4 regions of the Paenibacillus lacisediminis genome follow, and region 2 is predicted to be linked to each of the others. Evidence: predicted binding sites of a transcription regulator. Region 2 holds the regulator's gene; each other region holds the start of a gene.
What was found. The regulator Rex, encoded in region 2, represses fermentation and respiration genes when NADH is low (regulators of the CRP and FNR family bind a similar motif). The targets are predictions, from matches to a motif close to TTGTGAAATATTTCACAA.
Positions count from the first base shown of each region.

Region 1: the regulator Rex is predicted to act here: its motif matches at 1,121-1,138, upstream of ACLD72_RS12785 (flavocytochrome c).
Region 3: the regulator Rex is predicted to act here: its motif matches at 1,644-1,661, upstream of nirB (nitrite reductase large subunit NirB).
Region 4: the regulator Rex is predicted to act here: its motif matches at 2,456-2,473, upstream of ACLD72_RS17175 (FAD:protein FMN transferase).

Region 1 is NZ_JBKIAX020000005.1:374,989-379,562, forward strand. Features, by position in the region: gene dnaJ (molecular chaperone DnaJ) at 1-55, shown strand, start outside; gene ACLD72_RS12780 (response regulator) at 327-1,034, shown strand; gene ACLD72_RS12785 (flavocytochrome c) at 1,187-2,617, shown strand; gene ACLD72_RS12790 (FMN-binding protein) at 2,672-3,031, shown strand; gene ACLD72_RS12795 (YxcD family protein) at 3,107-3,391, opposite strand; gene ACLD72_RS12800 (hypothetical protein) at 3,395-3,829, opposite strand; gene ACLD72_RS12805 (hypothetical protein) at 4,048-4,416, shown strand; gene ACLD72_RS12810 (YfhD family protein) at 4,471-4,574, shown strand, end outside.
Region 2 is NZ_JBKIAX020000021.1:83,103-87,676, forward strand. Features, by position in the region: gene ACLD72_RS28115 (amidohydrolase) at 1-1,253, opposite strand, end outside; gene ACLD72_RS28120 (redox-sensing transcriptional repressor Rex) at 1,243-1,899, opposite strand; gene dinG (ATP-dependent DNA helicase DinG) at 1,912-4,574, opposite strand, start outside.
Region 3 is NZ_JBKIAX020000010.1:201,191-205,764, forward strand. Features, by position in the region: gene ACLD72_RS20085 (winged helix-turn-helix transcriptional regulator) at 1-24, shown strand, start outside; gene ACLD72_RS20090 (FAD-dependent oxidoreductase) at 84-650, shown strand; gene ACLD72_RS20095 (DUF4430 domain-containing protein) at 827-1,552, shown strand; gene nirB (nitrite reductase large subunit NirB) at 1,782-4,220, shown strand; gene nirD (nitrite reductase small subunit NirD) at 4,254-4,574, shown strand, end outside.
Region 4 is NZ_JBKIAX020000008.1:141,432-146,005, forward strand. Features, by position in the region: gene ACLD72_RS17170 (glycosyltransferase family 2 protein) at 1-493, shown strand, start outside; gene ACLD72_RS17175 (FAD:protein FMN transferase) at 1,309-2,391, opposite strand; gene ACLD72_RS17180 (NusG domain II-containing protein) at 2,670-3,062, shown strand; gene ACLD72_RS17185 (Gx transporter family protein) at 3,046-3,594, shown strand; gene ACLD72_RS17190 (ATP-binding cassette domain-containing protein) at 3,659-4,504, shown strand; gene ACLD72_RS17195 (energy-coupling factor transporter ATPase) at 4,480-4,574, shown strand, end outside.

The sequences.
Region 1 (4,574 bases), on a different contig from region 2:
TGAAAATGAGCAATCGTTTTTTGACCGTATGAAACGGGCGTTTCGCGGAGAATAATAAGGAAAAACACGCGCGGGCGAAAGAGAGTTCTGAAAGTAAGGACTCCCTTACGCTCGCGCGTTTTTGTTTGAGCATCCCGGTTTCAGGGTTATCACCTCCCGGAGTACGTAACCTCATAGCCGCATTCCCGGCCCTTCGGTAGAATAAATTTATGTACATGCTTACCGACGGGAGGAAGCAACATGATGAGAAGAACAAAATTCCGTCTGCAAACAACGGGTACCCGGTTTAGTTTGAGCTTTCCGTTTGCGCCAAAGGAGGCGGCCATATGATCAGGGTCTTAATCGTGGAAGATGATCCGATGGTGGCGAAGTTCAACCAAAGTTACCTGGAACTGGTGGAGGGTTTCCGCTGTGTGGGTACGGCGGAGTCGGCCGAAGCGGCCAAACGGTTGTTGGAACGGGTCAAACCGCAGCTGATTTTGCTTGAGTTGTACATGCGCCGACAGGACGGCTTCGCTTTGCTTAATTATATCCGCAGCCGCGCTCAAAATATCGACGTTATTGTCATTTCGGCCGCGAGGGATCCGGAAAGCATTATAAAAACACGGCAGTATGGTGCAATTGACTATCTGATCAAACCGTATCATTTCTCGCGATTCAAAACGTCGCTGGAATTGTACCGCGATACGTACCGTGCGATGAATTCCTGCCGGGTCATGAGCCAAAACGATGTTGATCGTTTGATCTGGCGCGGCGATTGTCAGGCGGCATCACGTCCGCTGCCCAAAGGGCTGACCTCGGGTACTCTGCAGATGGTCTGGGAGGCGATCGCCCGGCAAGACAACTCGGGGTTCTCAACGAATGAGCTGTCCCGGACAGTCGGAATTTCCCGCGTTTCCGTGCGCAAATACCTTGATTTTCTGGCGGACATCGGCGTGCTCGAAACGGAGATCATTTACGGAACCGGGGGCAGGCCGCTCGACAAGTTCTGGACTGTGCCGGAAAAATCCAGCATGGTTTCCCTGTATTTTTAAAAAGACGGCATGCTTACATTACTTACTTTACGGTTTCTGTACTTACATAAGCTGGCCGAACCCAGACTCTCCTCTTACAATTACATTTGTGAAATATTGCACAATATTTCGTGCATTTTACGCTTACAACCAGAAAGGGAGAGGGAATCGGGATGAAAAGCACAAAGACAGTTTGGGCTCCGGGAATGCTGGTCATGATTTTGGCGGCAATGTTGATTTTGCCGGGCTGCGGCGGAAAAAGCGGGGACTCTGCGGACATTGTCGTCATCGGCGCCGGCGGAGCCGGCATGACGGCGGCCATCGAAGCGCAAAGTTTGGGGGCCAAAGTGATATTGCTGGAGAAAATGCCGATGGTCGGCGGGAATACGGTCCGCGCGGAAGGCGGTTTAAACGCGGCGGGCACCGAATATCAGAAAGCTCAGGGGATCGAAGATAGCCCGGAACTTCATTTTGAAGACACGATGAAAGGGGGCAAAAATCTCAATAATCCCGATTTGGTTAAAGTGCTGACGGAAAATGCCAAAGATTCAGTGGAATTTCTGAAGGAGAACGGTGCGGAGCTGTCGGAAGTCGGAAAGGCCGGTGGAGCCAGCGTTCCGCGCATTCATAGACCTGAAGGCGGTGAAGCGGCCGGGAACTTTATCGTCATGGCTTTGAAAAAGAAACTGGAGGAATTGCAAATCGATGTCCGGCTGCAGCACGAAGTGACGGAAATCTTGACGGATAAGGATGGCAAGGTGAGCGGCGTCAAAGGGACGGACAAGGACGGCAAAACCTTTTCTATCGGCGCTAAGGCGGTTATTTTAACCACGGGCGGCTTCGGGGCCAATTTGGACATGGTCGCCAAATACAAACCCGAACTGCGGGGATTCGCGACGACCAATGCGCCGGGAGCGCAAGGCAGCGGCATCGGGCTTGCCCAGGCGCTTGGTGCTAAGCTGGTGGACATGGAACAGATTCAAATTCACCCGACAACGATTCCTGGTGATGGCGTGCTGATCACCGAGGGCGTACGCGGCGATGGAGCGATTTTGGTTAATCAGGAAGGCGTGCGGTTTACGAACGAATTGCTGACGCGGGATGTCGTATCCCAAAATATCTTGGCGCAAAAAGACGGTATTGCTTACTTAATTTTTAATGATGAGTTGCGTGAAAATTTGGGTGCAACCGAGACGTATTTTGAAATGGGCTTGGTTGAGGAAGGCCAAACGCTTGCGGAACTGGCGTCTAAAATCGGTGTTGATGCCGCTGCGCTGGAACAGACCGTAAACCGTTACGCCGACATGAAAAACAAAGGTGCGGACGAAGATTTCCAGCGGGACGACATGCGGCTTGATTTTACGAAAGGAGCCTATTACGCCATCAAGGTAACGCCGGGAATCCATCACACGATGGGCGGCGTGGCGATCAACACCCAGACTCAGGTGCTGAACGAATCGGATGCTGTGATAACCAACCTGTATGCGGCAGGTGAAGTTACCGGGGGCGTTCATGGCGGCAACCGTCTCGGCGGCAATGCACTGGCCGACATCGTAACATTCGGGCGCATCGCCGCCCAGGAAGCCGTCAAAGCTTTGAACTAATCCGGGTGCAGAACCTGATACCATTAAGGAGATCAAAAGGAGATCAAATTCAACATGTACAAAAAAGCAAAGATAGGAATTTTTACGGTTATTCTTGGCGTGTCCCTGGCCTTGGCGGGTTGTTCCGGCGCAGGCGGCGGAAACTATGTGGACGGTACTTATGAAGGCAGCGCCCAAGGGGCAAAAAGCGAAGTGAAAGTAGCCGTTGAAATTAAAGGGGAGAAAATAGCCAATATCGAAATTGTCGAACACGGAGAAACGCAGAGCATCATCGACGCGGCGGTGGAGACGACCATTCCGGAAATCATCGAAAAGCAAACCACGGATGGAGTCGATGTTGTCTCCGGCGCGTCCAAATCCAGCGCAGCGGTTATTGAAGCGGTAACCGAAGCACTCGAAGGGGCCCAAAAATAACAAAGGCAGCTTCCCAAAGAAAAGAACCTGGTTCATGAATAATGACCAGGTTCTTTATTTTTCCGTTTGAGCAGTCTACAGGTCCTTCCGAATAATCGCGATGATTTCTTCGTGCAGTTCGAGCGTAATATCTTCCCGGAACGTGCGCATGCCATATTCCCGATAAACGTATTGGATGATCGATTCCATGATATTGGATTCCACCAGGTAACGGCTACGGCCGTTAACCCACACCTCCGCGGTGTAACCGGTATCCTCGTCCCAGCTTAATTCCACCTGAACGTCAGTGGGGCGGACTCCCGTTCTGTCCGCAGTATGAAGACAAATCGCGTTGATGATTTCATCCATGCCGAGAACCATGATTTAGTATCTTCCTCCACGCGGGTGCTCTTGGCGCGGCTGGCGTTTGAAACGCCGGTACAAAGCCACGGCGGCAGCGATGATCACGTAAATGGCAAGCAGGTTGACGGCAAGCCCCAGCAAGTTGCCGAAGAAGCCCATATTGCCGAACAAACCGCCGAACAATAGTCCTGCTAGTCCGCCGACCATCAGGCCGCGCATAAAGCCGCCGCCGCTAAAAAAGCCTCGCCCTGTCGTGGAGCCTACTGTTCCGCCGTTTTTATTGCTGGTTGCTCCATCGGTCCGCTGGTAATCGCCAGTAGCCGGCTTGTTAGGCGCCGGGTTATAGGTTCTTGGACCGGATTTGAAGCCGCCTCGCTTGGCATCGGCCAAATCGGGGGTCGTGAAGGCGAAAAATAAAGTAAAGGCCATCGCGATCAGCATCAATTTTTTCATCATAATTAGCAGAAACCCTCCTATGCACATAATTATGTTCTGTTCTTTAGCAAGTAATACGGACGAGAGCCGCAGGCGTTTCAATTTTAAAATATTATTTCGATAGCGGTCTCACTTTCGAGAAACATTGCATAAAGCCATGGGCAAATTTGCATCCTACTTATCATGAACTGCAGCGGTGCAGCTTCATTTTCAAGCTGAAACGAAAGGCAGGGATACGTATGGGCGAAAAAAATATTTTGGCGTATTTCAAAAGTCCGGAGCAGGCGGAAGGCGCAGCGCGCAAGCTGAGCGCTTTGCGGGTCGTCGATATGTCGATCGACCGCTTCAGCCGTTACCCGGGAGAGGGATATGATCCCGGAAATTCGGTAACCGGGAGCATTTCCGGCTTGGCGGCCATCACGCAGGACGCCGCGATCACAAACCGTTCCGCAGGGATCCTGGCGGCGGCGGATCCGGCTGCCAGCGGGCTCAGCCACGGCGGCCAGGGCGGACCAACCGGGCACGATATAGTGCTGACCGCCGTGGTCGACGAGTCAGTGCATCATCAGGCGCTGCGCATCGTGGAAGAAGCGGGCGGTTTGATTTAGTGTTAAACCGCGAGCGTTACATTTTGGAATATTCGTGAAGGGAGCTGTGAAGGAATGAGTCAAAGCGAGCAGGATCGCCGGACGAAACGGACGACAGCCAAATCGCGGCTTACGATCGGGCATAACGAGGACGTGGAATTTTCCGAAGAAATGGCCGA
Region 2 (4,574 bases):
ATACGCTCCTCGTCGAGGGTAAGGCAAGCCCCGTGTTTGACCACCTGCTCACCGTTAACCCACACATGCTCTACGTCTTTGGAACCGGCCGAATAGACGACATGGGAAACGTAATCCGTCCTTGGCAGGAAATGGGCCTGTTCCGTATTCAGCGCGATAAAATCCGCCTTCATGCCGGCCGCAAGTTTCCCCGTATTCGGCAAAAACACCGATTTCGCTCCGTATTCCGTACCCATTTTGAGGGCTTCCAGCGCCGGAACGGCGGTAGGATCGCCGGAAACGCCTTTGTGGATCAACGCGGCAAGGCGGACCTCCTCCAACATATCAAGGTTGTTGTTGCTGGCGGCCCCGTCCGTCCCAAGCGACACGACCACGCCTTTGCCTAGCAGTTCCGGTACTCGCGCCACGCCGCTGGCCAGCTTCAGGTTACTGCCGGGATTGTGCGACACCGCCACGTTATGCGCCGCCAAAATCTCGATCTCTTCATCGGTCAAATGCACGGCGTGAGCAAGCAGCGATGGGCGGGAGAACATCCCGAGGTTCAGCAAATGCTGAACCGGTCTGACCCCGTAATCGTTCACGTTTTGCTCCACTTCCGCCCGCGTCTCTGACATATGCGTATGCATCGGCAGATCCAGATCATGAGCCGCTTGCACGAATTTCTCGAAAAATTCCGGCGGACACGTGTACGGCCCATGCGGCGAAATCATCGTCGTGATTCGGCCGTCCGCTTGACCGTGCCAATTTTTCGCAAACGCGATCGCTTCGTTCAGCTTCTGCTGCTGCACATCCGACGGGCACAACCCGATAACGCCGCGCATCAGCACAGCCCGAATGCCCGATTCCTGCACGACTTTGGCCACTTCATCCATATGGTCGTACATGTCCAGGAAGGTGGTCGTCCCGCCCTTAAGCATCTCCAGCACAGCCAACGCCGTCCCGGCGTACACGTCGCCGGCGGTGAATTTGGCTTCCATCGGCCACATTTTTTCCTGAAGCCATGTCTGCAGCACCATGTCGTCGCCGTAACCGCGCAATAGCGACATCGCCGCATGGCCATGCGTGTTGATCAGCCCCGGCATAAACAGCAGCCCGTTTCCGTCAAAAGTTTCCGCGTCTGCCGCGCCTTCCGGAAGCTGCTCGCCGATATAGGAGATCGTATCGCCCTCAACGAGCATATAGCCTTTAACAATAGAACGGGCCTGGTCGAACACGACAAAGGTTCCGTTCTTGATTAACCATTTACGACTCATGAGCAGGTTGTTCCTTTCCGTTTCCGTTATCCAAGTAATACGCCAAACTGAGCAAATCGGTCGTGAAATCGGCGGCATGAATGCGGACTTCCGGCGGCACCTTCAGAATTGTAGGGGCAAAGTTCAGAATCGCCCCGATTCCCGCCGCCACCAGTTGATCCGCCACGCGCTGCGCTTCAAAATCAGGCACGGTAATAATCCCGATCCGGATATTTTTCTCCCGCACCGTTTCCGTCAGCTCTTCGATCGGCTGGATTGTGATGTTATTGATCTGCGTGCCGATCTTCGCCGGAGACGCGTCAAACACCGCCACGATTTTCATGTTGTCCTTCAAATAAGCGTTGTAATTCGAAAGCGCGTGCCCCAAATTACCGGCGCCGACCAGCGCAACGTTGACCTGTTGGTCCAGATTGAGAATTTCCTGGATTTTCTCGATCAAATACGCGACATCGTAGCCGATGCCCTTTCGCCCGAAATCGCCAAAGTAGGCCAGATCTTTGCGGATCTGGGCCGGATTGAGGTCGAGCTTCTGGCCGAGCTCCTGTGAGGAAACCGTAGGCACCTCGCGCCGGCTCAGTTCGTTGAGAAAGCGCAAATACACCGGCAGCCGGCGTACTACGGCATCGGAAATTTTTTCGGATTTCATACGTTTATCCCCCTATTCTGACGCAGACTTAGAAACGTCTTCGTCTCCCGGACTTAACCATTCCGATATGCGCGGAACCATCTGAGAGAGCGGCATATGCTCCATCTTCGGCCCGGGCAGTGAATATAAAAAGTATTTCCCATAGTAAGATTCCAAGATGCGGGTATCGTAAACAACCACGATCCCCCGGTCCTGCGAGGAGCGGACGAGCCTGCCAAATCCCTGCTTAAAGCGGATGACCGCCTGGGGCACGGACAGTTTCATGAAAGGATTTTTCTTCTCCTTCTGCAGCCGTTCGCTTTTCGCTTCCACCAGCGGATGGTTGGGGGGCTGGAAAGGCAGGCGGACGATCGCCAAGCTCGTCAAAGCTTCGCCCGGAATGTCCACGCCTTCCCAGAAGCTGCTCGTTCCCAGCAGCACGGACGCCGCCTGGCCCTGGAACCGCCTTGTCAGCTTGCTGCGGCTGCCGCTGTCCATGCCTTGGCCGATAACCGTGATCCCCTGCGGCGACAGCAGCTCCTTCAGCGGATCATACACCTGCCGCAGCATCCGGTAAGACGTAAACAGCACCAGCATGCGGCCTTTAGTCGCCACTGCGGTATCGGCGAGCGAATGCACCAGCGTACTGACGAAATGATCGTCGCCCACGCTCCCCTTCACGCTTGGAAAATCGCGCGGAATAACGAGCAGCGCCTGGTTCCGGTAATCAAACGGCGACGGCAGCATCGTCGTGTTCAGCCGCTCTTGCTCGGCCGCTTCCGTCAGTCCCAACTGTTCGATCATATATTGGAACGACTTGTCGACCGACAGGGTTGCCGAGGTCATCACCACGCTTTTTTTCCTGTCGAAAAAATATTCCTTTAGCTGTGCGCTAACGTCGATCGGAACGGCATACATCTGCAAGGAGCGGCTGCGGAAATTCCCGTTCGCTTCCATCCAGTAAACCGTCTCCTCGCTCTCCAGCTTCATGAAGAAACGCAGCGCTTCCCGCTCGTTGGCCAAATCCTTGAATAAACCGTTGATGTCGGTCATCAGGCTTTCGGAGCCGAAATCCTCCTGATCTTCCCGGATTTGGGCGAGCATGCGGTCGCCCTTGCGAAGCACGTCCCCAAGCGCGACGTAAATCTGGTTCTCCAGCGCCGACAGCTTATCCCATTCCTGCGGTTTCTTTAGCGGAAGCAGACGGTAAACGAATTGCCCCGGATCGCCGGGCGCCGCGTCACTCCGTTCCGGCATGAGCGCAAACAACAGCTCGCTGAGCTTGTCCCAGCTCTCCTTCACATCGATCAGCGTCGGGTACATTTCGTCGATGACAGAGCACCATTCGCCCGTTTTTTCACCTCCCGCCGCTTGCAAAGCGATGCGGAGATTCGGCAACTGGCCGGTCTTGCTGTCCTTGAACAGCCGGGTAAGCGTATGAATGACGGTAAAATACTTCATATGAATGCCCAGATGTTTGCCTGCCACATCCTCCAAATGATGCGCTTCGTCGATGACCAAGCGCTCGTACCCCGGCAACAGCTGATGCCCGGCCTGGATATCGGTAAACAGCTTGGAGTGGTTCGTAATGACCACATCGGCTACCCCGGCTTCATGTTTGGCCCGGTGGTAAAAGCATTTGCGGAACCACGGGCAGGACCGTCCGAGGCAGGAGTCCGACTCGCTGGCCACCGTTTCCCAGAAATCGCCGCCGCGATTGCCCAAATTGAGCTCTTCATCGTCGCCGTTGACCGTTTGTGTCAGCCACACGATCATTTGCGCCGCCGTCATCACCTCTTCTTTCGGCGTAGCAAAGTCTTTTCTATTTATTTTATGTTCAAATTTGCGCAAGCACAAATAATGCTGCCTTCCTTTGAATACGGCAGCCAGGAAAGGAAACGGCACCACTTCGGTAAGCAGCGGAACATCTCTTTCCCGCAGCTGCTCCTGCAGATTGATGGTATGCGTGCTAACCATCACTTTTTCTTCCCGTTTGACGCTGTGATAAATAGCGGGCAGCAAATAACCAAGCGATTTCCCCGTTCCGGTGCCCGCTTCGATCAGCAGGTGCTTATCCTCGGCAAAAGCCTGGCTCACTTTCTCCAGCATCTTGTTTTGCGCGTCCCGCTCCTCGTATTGGGGCAGCCTTTCGCGCAAGCGCTCCCTTACCTGCTCCATGAACTGCTCGAAGGACACACCCTCCAGCGGATTCTCCGCCATAACGCCCCGCGGAGATTCGATATCCATCCAATCCTCCGCCTGCAATGCGAATTGGCGGTAGTAGATGTAACCGTCATCGCTTTGCTCGGTTTCGCGTTCCTTCTCCTGGACCATGGCGTCAAAAAACCAACCGAGATCACTGTCCTCGCCCGCAAACAAATCCGCGAGGCGCTGCAGCGTCAAAAGCGGCAGCCGCTCGCATTCCTCCAGGCATTTCAGGAAGATCAGCGCCGTCGCCAAGGCGTCGCTGTCCGCTTGGTGCGGCCGGTCGTGCTGGATCTCGAATTCGGCGGCCACGAGCCCAAGCTGATAGGAGGTCAGCGAAGGAAAGAGGATTTTCAGAAAATCCATCGTATCCAGAATCCGCCCCGTAAACGGCAGATAGCCCGTTTTGTCCAAAGCGCTTTGCAGATAGTTGAAGTCGAAAGCGACATTGTGCCCGACCAGCACCACATCGTTTAGCAGCGGAACCATCT
Region 3 (4,574 bases), on a different contig from region 2:
TGGGCGCATCAGTGGATCAAGTAAGCACATGCCGCTTTCGGGTCGCGAAGGCGGCATGAAAATTTTAGAAAGTAGGTGTACTTGTGGCTGAGGTAATTGTAATCGGGGCAGGGCCGGCTGGAGCCAGCGCGGCGTTATTTTTGGCCAAGGCGGGCAAAGAAACGCTTGTTCTGGACAGCAACGCGAGCATGACGAAGCGGGCCTGGATAGAGAACCATTACGGGGCAAAGGACATTTCCGGACCGGATTTGCTCAAAATCGGACGGGAGCAGGCCGAAAAATTCGGCGCCAAGTTCATTGAAGAAAAAGTGACGCATATCGATGCCAACGGCGGTTCGACAGTAACCGTGAAAACGGAATCCGGCCGCGGCTACGAAGCGTCCCATATCATATTGGCCACCGGCGCGTTGACCGATCTTGCAAACGCTACCGGGCTGGAGTTGAAAGAAGGCCGCGAGCCGAGAATCAAAACCGTCGTCGCTACGGACGGGCAAGGCCGGACCAGCGTTCCGCGGATCTGGGCGGCCGGCACGGTGGCGGGCGTCAGCGTTCATACGATCATTACGGCCGGCGACGGGGCAAAAGTCGCGATCGAGCTGATCAGCGAAATCAACGGCGAACGTTACGTGGATCATGATGTGTTGAAATAAAACAAACTCATACAATATAACTTGATGTATTCAGGCCTCGGCCCTTCCCTTCTCAGGGAAGGGTTCTTTGCGCCTGCCTCGAAATTTGAGAACTTTCTGTTGGTCCGGTATGCTTAAGTTACGGAATATTCCTGGATCGAATAAGGAAAAATGATTAGAGGAAAGGCGGGGCGGCGATGCGCAATAGGTTGAAATGGCTGGCTGGACTAGTGATCATGATGGCGTTCTTCACGGCAGCCTGCGCCGATGGCGGCACGATCGACAAACCGGATTCTTCGGAAGAGCTGCAAAGCGAGGATGGGGATGCCCATGACATCACCTTAACAATTGACGGGGGCACGTTTATCCCCGATGTGAAGCGAAAATTGCATTTTGATTATACGGAAGGGATCACCGTTCTTCAAGCGCTTGAAAGCAGCGGAATCATAGAGCTGGCGGGGGATAGGAGCAAAATTCAATCCGTGGGCGCAGTGTCGCTTGATTCGACGCTGGAGTGGGGAGTCCGCTTGAATGACAAGGAGCTGCCGTCCGGCGATTGGATCAAACTGCTCAAGGCGGGGGACAACATCCTGGTTTACGTTAAAACCGTAGGCAGCGATGCGGTCAGTTCCAATGGAGCTTCGCTGCTGCTGACCGTGAACGGGGGAAGTCAAAATCCGCAGCCCAAACGCTATTTTGTCCATCAATACAATGAAAACACGACCGTGAGGGACTTGCTCAAGCGGAGCGGGCTCGTGGAGCTGAACAAAACCGGGCAATATATCGTCTCCGTTAACGGATACCGTCCGGATGAAACGGAAGCATGGGTGCTGAAGGTAAATCAAAAGAAATTGCTGGCCACCGGCCTCGACATGAGGTTAAAACCCCAGGACAATGTGGAAATCACTTTGGTGCGAAAATAAGTTTCGGACCGAAAAAAATAAATCCGCAGTTCTCTTAGATAAGAGGCTGCGGATTTTTCAATAGGGATGCAAAAAAAAATGTGACAATTACATGTGATAGATTTCACATTTAATGTGAATGTAATCACAAACTATTCTTAATTTTAAATGTATACTTTCGGCATAAAGGATTTACAGGAGATTAACTAAGAATCGGAACAGTCTTATTCTGAAAGGGGCATGGATGATGATGGCTACAGCGAAAGAGAAATTGGTCGTGATCGGTAACGGAATGGCGGGGATCAGCACCGTTGAGCAAATATTGAAATTAACCTCCAAATTCGAAATTACGGTGTTCGGAAGCGAGCCGCATCCCAACTACAACCGGATCATGCTTTCCTATGTGCTTGAAGGCAGCAAAACGATAGATGATATTATCCTGAACGATTTGAACTGGTACCGTGACAATGGCATTACGCTGCATACCGGAACGGCGGTTGCCCGGATCGACAAGGAGACGAAGCAGGTTGTCACCGAAGACGGTGAGCGCGTGCCTTACGATAAGGTGCTGATCGCTACCGGATCGACCTCGTTTATTTTGCCGATTCCCGGCAGCGATAAGGAAGGGGTGGTTGGCTTCCGCGACATTTCCGACTGCGAACAAATGATCCAGGCGGCCAAGTCGTACCGCAAAGCGGCGGTTATCGGCGGAGGGCTGCTCGGGCTGGAGGCGGCCAAAGGACTCGTTCAGCTCGGCATGGACGTAACGGTCGTGCATTTAATGGAAGATTTGATGGAACGCCAGCTGGATCATCAGGCGGCGGGGATGCTGAAAGCGGAACTGGAGCGCCAGGGCATCAAATTTAAAATGGGCGCGCAGACGACCGAGCTGCTTGGCGATTCGCGGGTAAGCGGGCTGCGGTTCGCCGACGGCACGGAGCTGGAAGCGGAATTCGTCGTTATGGCCGTCGGCATCAAACCGAACGTTGCGGTAGCCAAAGCGAGCGGCCTCGAAGTGAACCGTGGGATCGTCGTGAACGATTATCTGCAGACATCGCTGGAAGGCGTGTATTCCGTCGGCGAGTGCACGGAGCACCGCGGCACCTGTTACGGCCTCGTCGCTCCGCTGTTTGAGCAGGGCATGGTTCTGGCGAAGCATATCAGCGGCGTGGAAACAGCGCCTTACACCGGTTCGGTCGTTTCGACCAAACTCAAAATATCCGGGGTTGACGTGTTTTCGACCGGGGAATTTATCGATGGTCCGGAACATACGGTGATCAGCAGCAAAGACGAGTGGAAACGGACCTACAAAAAAATTCTGCTGAAGGACGACGTTTTTGTAGGCGCGGTGCTGTTTGGCGACATTAACGATTCGGCCGAGCTGCAGAAGCTGATCAAGCAGAAGGCGGAGATGACGGACGAATTGTACGCCTCGCTGATGGGCACGGGCTGCTGCGGCGGCGGTGGCCAAAAGAAAGCTTCGGTCGAAACGATGGCGGACGACGAAATTGTCTGCGGCTGCAACGGGGTGACCAAAGGGACGATCGTTGACGTGATCACCAACCAGGGATTAACGACCGTCGACGAGATCAAAGCCTGCACGGGGGCGACCCGGTCTTGCGGAGGCTGCAAGCCGGTGGTTGAGCAAATATTGCAATACGTGCTGGGAGACGGATTTGAGTCGGCGGCGAAACAGGGCATATGCAGCTGCACGACGCTGAGCCGTGATGAAATCGTGGCTGAGATCAAGGCGAAAGGGCTGCAGACGACCAAAGAAGTGATGAACGTGCTTGGCTGGAGCCAGCCGGAGGGCTGCTCGAAATGCCGCCCGGCCATCAACTATTATCTCGGCATGTTGTACCCGGACACGCACGAGGACGAAAAGGAATCGCGTTTCGTGAACGAACGGATGAGCGCCAACATTCAGAAGGATGGGACTTACACTGTTGTACCGCGGATGTACGGCGGCGTGACGACGCCGGAGGACCTGAAGAAAATCGCCGACGTATCGCTGAAATACGATGTGAAGGTCGTAAAGGTTACCGGCGGCCAGCGGCTGGACTTGATCGGTGTGAAAAAGGAAGACTTGCCGAAAGTGTGGGCCGAGCTCGACATGCCGTCGGGATACGCCTACGCCAAATCGCTCCGCACGGTGAAAACCTGCGTCGGCTCGCAGTTTTGCCGGTTCGGCACACAGGATTCGATGGGTATGGGCGCGCAGCTCGAACGCAAATTCGAACGGCTTGATTTTCCGGCTAAATTCAAAATGGCGGTGAACGGCTGCCCGCGCAACTGCGCCGAATCGTGCACGAAGGATATCGGGATCGTCGGCAACGACGGCGGATGGGAAATCTTTATCGGCGGTAACGGAGGGATCAAGGCCCGGCTTGCGGATTCGCTGTGTAAGGTGAAGACCGATGAGGAGCTGATCGAGCTGTGCGCAGCCATTATCCAGCATTACCGCGAAACCGGCAACTACCTGGAAAGAACGTCGGAGTGGGTTGAACGGATGGGGCTGGACAATATCCGCGCGGCGGTAGTGGACGATGCGGAAAATCGTAAAGCTTTGGTAGAACGCGTTGAGTTTGCCTTGAAGCAGGTTTCGGACCCGTGGAAAAAGATGCTAAACGACAACGAAACGCGCGGCAAGCTGTTCCACAGCCTGGAAATGAGCGAACAGATGAACTAAACCGGACGGATGACAGGAAAGGGGAAGAGGAGCATGAACAAGGACATGAGTAAAGAGACATTTTTCCCGGTGGGGCCCGTGGAGCAGTTTCTGCCCCAGATCGGGCGCGTGGTGGAAGCAGGAGGCCATGAATTGGCGGTGTTCCGTTTATCTGACGGGCGCATCTTCGCCGCCCTGAATCAAAATCCTCATCCGAAAGGCGGGCCGCTGGCCGAAGGAATCGTATCCGGGCATTACCTTTACGACCCGCTCTACGATTGGAAAATCGATCTGACGACCGGCCTGGTCCAGGCCCCGGACAGCGGACAAGTGCCGATGTTCCCGGTCAAGGTGGAGGGCGGACAGGTGTCGATC
Region 4 (4,574 bases), on a different contig from region 2:
GGTGGAGCATGAAGAAATTCGGACCTGGCTGCTGTTCCACTGCTGCATCTGCCATCCGACGGTTATGATGCGCAATAGCATGATTCACCGGCTGGGGGTTCGCTATGACAGCAACTATCCTCATGCTGAGGACTATGAGCTGTGGAACCGTTTGGCCCCGCACATAAGAATGGCGAATATCCCCATGAACCTGCTGTATTATCGTATGCATACCGGACAAGTATCCCATGTGCATAAAGCCATTCAGGACGATTCCGCCCGGAGAGTCCGGCAGCGGCAATTTTCGCAGATGGGCCTGCAGCTGTCCCATGAGGAAGACCGGATTATGCGGGAGCTTTTGTATTTTCATGTCAACGCCGCCGATCAGCATCAGTACGCCCGGGCCTTCGGTTTTGCCTGCTGGGTGCTGGAGCAGAACCTGAAGCATCCGGTTTACGATCCGCAGCTGTTGAATCTGGCATTCTCCCGCTGCATCTCGCGTGTTCCGTATTAAACAAAACCGGTGTCGGCAGCACGCCAACACCGGTTTATGGCTATTGTTTACCCCAGTCTCCAGTACACGTGAAGACGCTAGCGGGTGTTCCTTCTTCGACTACAACTAACAACGGTTTGTTTCCAAAACAACAAATGCCCTACCTCTCATTTGTCCTTGCGGCTCCGATGACCGCGCCAGTGTGAATCAGAAAAACACTAAATCCTTACTTTATTGGGTCATTAAAATAGGAATTTCATACCGAAAGGTATAAGGAGAGTTATAATCTTTTGAGGAACTGCGATACGGGTAGTAACAATCTAATAAAGTATTATAACTCAAGTGTGTTGAAAATGCAACATAAACCGATAAGGCCCCCTGCTTTTTAGAGCTGGGGGCTTTTTGAATTATTCTGGCGGGTAGAGGACGATACGCAGGTAGAGAGGGGGAAGAAGAGGGAAGTGGTGGCTAAAGGACTGTAGAGGCGTTATTTGCGGAAAAACGGAGGTTGGTAAAATGTAACGGACAGAGATGACGTTATTTACCTCAAATTAGCCCGGGTGAGCTCGTTTAGAGCAAAATAGGGTCATGTGTGTCCGTTAGGCTGGGAAATACTCGGGAAATGGGCGAATAACGTCGCTGGAGTCCGTTAGAGCAGCGTCACCAGCTCGAAGGAGCCGAAACTCCTTGGAGCTTCTAATAAGAAAGAGGAGGACTCGAAGTAGAGCAGAAGAGGGAGGGGTATGGGGTGGAACCTCATACCTCTCCCCTGCAACGGAAAAGGACCTCGCCAGCGGCGATTTTTCTTAGGAAGTTAGAGGCTGCTGCGAAGCGAATTAATCGGCAAACGTATAGCTGTCGTTCGTTTTATGAAGCAGTTGTTTAAAACCGGAGGTCGCGTACAGCTTTTTGTCTTTCGTAATGAACAGAGCTTCTGTATTCGGTGTATTTTCGACAAACTCCAGGCCTTTATCGATTCCCAGCACGAACAAGGTCGTGGAGAGGGCGTCGGCGTCCGTGGATTTATCGGTCACGATTGTGACGCTGCTGATCCCGTTGTCTACAGGATAACCCGTTGTAGGATCCAGAATATGCTGGTACAGCTTACCGTTTTCGATAAAAAACCGCTCATAAATGCCGGAGGTCACAATCGTCTTATCGTTCACCCGAATAGTGCCGATCTGGTTTCCGCGCTCCTTGTCCGGATCTTGGATGCCGATGTTCCATTCATCGCCGTTCGGCTTTGTGCCCATTGCGTAGACGTTGCCGCCGAGGTCGATGATCGCGCTGTGAAAGCCTTGCTCCGCCAAATAATCGTAAATCCGGTCCGCGGCGTACCCTTTGCCGATCGAACCAAGGTCGATGGCCATGCCTTTTTCTTGCAGGTAAATCTCCTGCGCCGCCTCGTTCATCTCGATTTTGCGGTAATCGGTCAAGCGTCTCGCCGCGGTGATTTCTTCCTCAGGCGGGACGTGGGCGCCTTCATGGCCGATATTCCACAGGCTCACCAGGTTGCCGATGGCGGGGTCAAATTGGCCGTCTGTCCGCTTGGCGTACTCCAGCGCCTTCGCCACGAGATTAAACGTCTCGGTGGAAACCTTGACCGGAGCAATGCCGGAGCTCGCGTTCACTTTGGAAATTTCGCTGCCGCTGTCGGTGCGGCTGATGCAGCTGTCGATTCCTTTGAGCAGGTTATCCAGGTCTTTGAAATTTTGCTCGGTGGCCCGGTCGTCGTAAATCCGCACGGTCACCACCGTATCGAATATAAAATACGTCTCCGATTTCGGCTGAACCGCGCTTGCTTGCGGCGTTTTCTCGTCCGTGGCGCCGCCTGCCGCGCTGCCCGAGCCGCTGCAGCCGCCGAGCAGCGCGGCTATCAATATGAGGGTGAGGACAATGGGCGTTTTGTTCTTTTTCATGATCGCAGCCTTCTTTCGGTCCGGTAATGTCGCCTTGAGTGTAGCAAATATCACTGCACTGTAAAAGTGATTTTTTTCACAATACAACTGATCTTTTTCACACTAAATCCACCTTTCCAAATTCCATAAAATGTATGACCAAGTGATGATTTTGTGAAATGCAGGAGGCAGGGGCCAGGATGAGACAATTGTCACATTTGAAGACGAAGAGCAGCATGTATAATGGGGGCGTCTAAGATTTATATAATCAAAAAATAAGGAAGTTTGGGGAGTTTGCCATGAAGCGCGGAGATATCCTGTTGATCGGATTGGTCGTCGCCATCGCCTTGGCTTTTCTCGTGCCAAGGTGGCTTGGCGGAGATTCAAGTGAAAAAGTTCACAAAAATGGCGAGCGTGTGGCCAACATTACGGTTGACGGGAAGTTGTATAAAACCGTGGAGCTGACTAAGGAAGAACAAACCGTGGAAATCAAAACCGAATACGGCTACAACCTGTTAAAAATCCACGATTACGGCATTGAAATGACCGACGCCGATTGTCCGGACAAATTGTGCCTGACTTTCGGGTTCATCGATCGCAACGGCGGAACAATCGTCTGCCTGCCGCACAAGCTGATGGTCGAGGTTGTGGCCGCCGGGGAAGGGGACGATCTGGATGCCGTCGTTAAATGAAACATCCAATATGGTATTGAAAAGAACGGTGATCGTGGCGATTTTTGCGGCGGTGGCGGTTGTGCTCAGCCTGGTGGAATCGATAATTCCCGTCAATATGAGCGTTCCGGGCGCCAAGCTGGGACTCGCCAACATTATGGTGCTGACGTGCCTGTATTTTCTCAGAACCCGGGACGCATTTATGATGGTGCTGCTTAAAACGCTGCTGACGGCGTTTATTTTCGGCACGTTTTCCAGTTTCTTGTTCAGCATCATGGGGGCTTTGTTCAGCTTTGCGGCGATGTGGTTTCTGCTTCTCATCGGACGGAATCGGCTAAGCCTCATCGGCATCAGCACGATCGGAGGGATCGCCCACAATGTTGGGCAACTGACGGCGGCCTCCCTCTATTTTCACACGATGGGAATCTTCTATTATTTGCCGATGCTGCTGCTTATGGGCGTGCTCACCGGCATTGCCGTCGGGATCGCGGTCAAGTATCTGATTCCGTCGCTGTCGAAGCTGGAGTTGTTTAGCGGTTTTGTACCGGAATAGTGTTTGACCCGCCTTATGTCTGCCGGCCTGCGTGCCGGATCAAGGAGAAGGGAGCGGAGAGAAAATGGAGAACAACGGATTCGCTTATGAAGTGCAGCAGGTCTCTTTCGCTTATGATCCGGCCAGTCCGGTGCTTGGCGATGTGAGCTTGAACATCCCTTGGGGTGGATGGGTTTCCCTGGTTGGCGCCAACGGATGCGGCAAATCGACGCTGGCCAAACTGCTCGGCGGTTTGCTTGCCGCAAACGCTGGAACCATCCTGGTGGGGGGCGTGCCGCTGGACCGGGAGACCGCGCCTGATCTGCAGCGGCGCATCGGCATGGTTTTTCAGAATCCGGACAATCAGTTTATCGGTGCGACCGTGGAGGAGGATATCGCCTTCGGCTTGGAAGGCCGGTGCCTGCCCCGGCAGGAAATGCGGCGCCGTGTCCGGGAATACGCGGAAAAGCTGGGGATCGGCCATCTGCTGAGCAAACACCCTGCGGAATTGTCCGGAGGGCAGAAACAGCGGGTGGCCGTCGCTGCGATTCTGGCGATGGAGCCGGACATCGTTATTTTTGACGAGGCCTCGTCCATGCTCGATGAGAAGGCGAGAGGGGAACTGCTCGGTATCCTGCGGGATATGCGGGAGTTCGGGCGGTACACGATGGTGTCGATCACCCATGACGCCGAAGAGATCTTGGCCGCCGACCGGGCGATCGTGCTTGGCGGAGGGACGGTCGCCGCCGATCTCCCGCCGGAGGAATTGTTCCGGGACGAGGCGCTGCTCAGCTCCTGCCGCCTGATTCCCCCTTTCCGGATGAGGCTGAGGCGCGAGCTGGAGCGGCGGGGGATTTCCGCCACGGAAGGTTTGGCGTGGGGCGGCAAGGAGGAGGCATCCTGGTTATGGCCATTCATTTCGAGCAAGTAAGTTTTGCGTACGATGATCGCAGTCTGTGGCGGCACAGCGCATTGGAGAATGTAACCCTGCATGTGGCGCG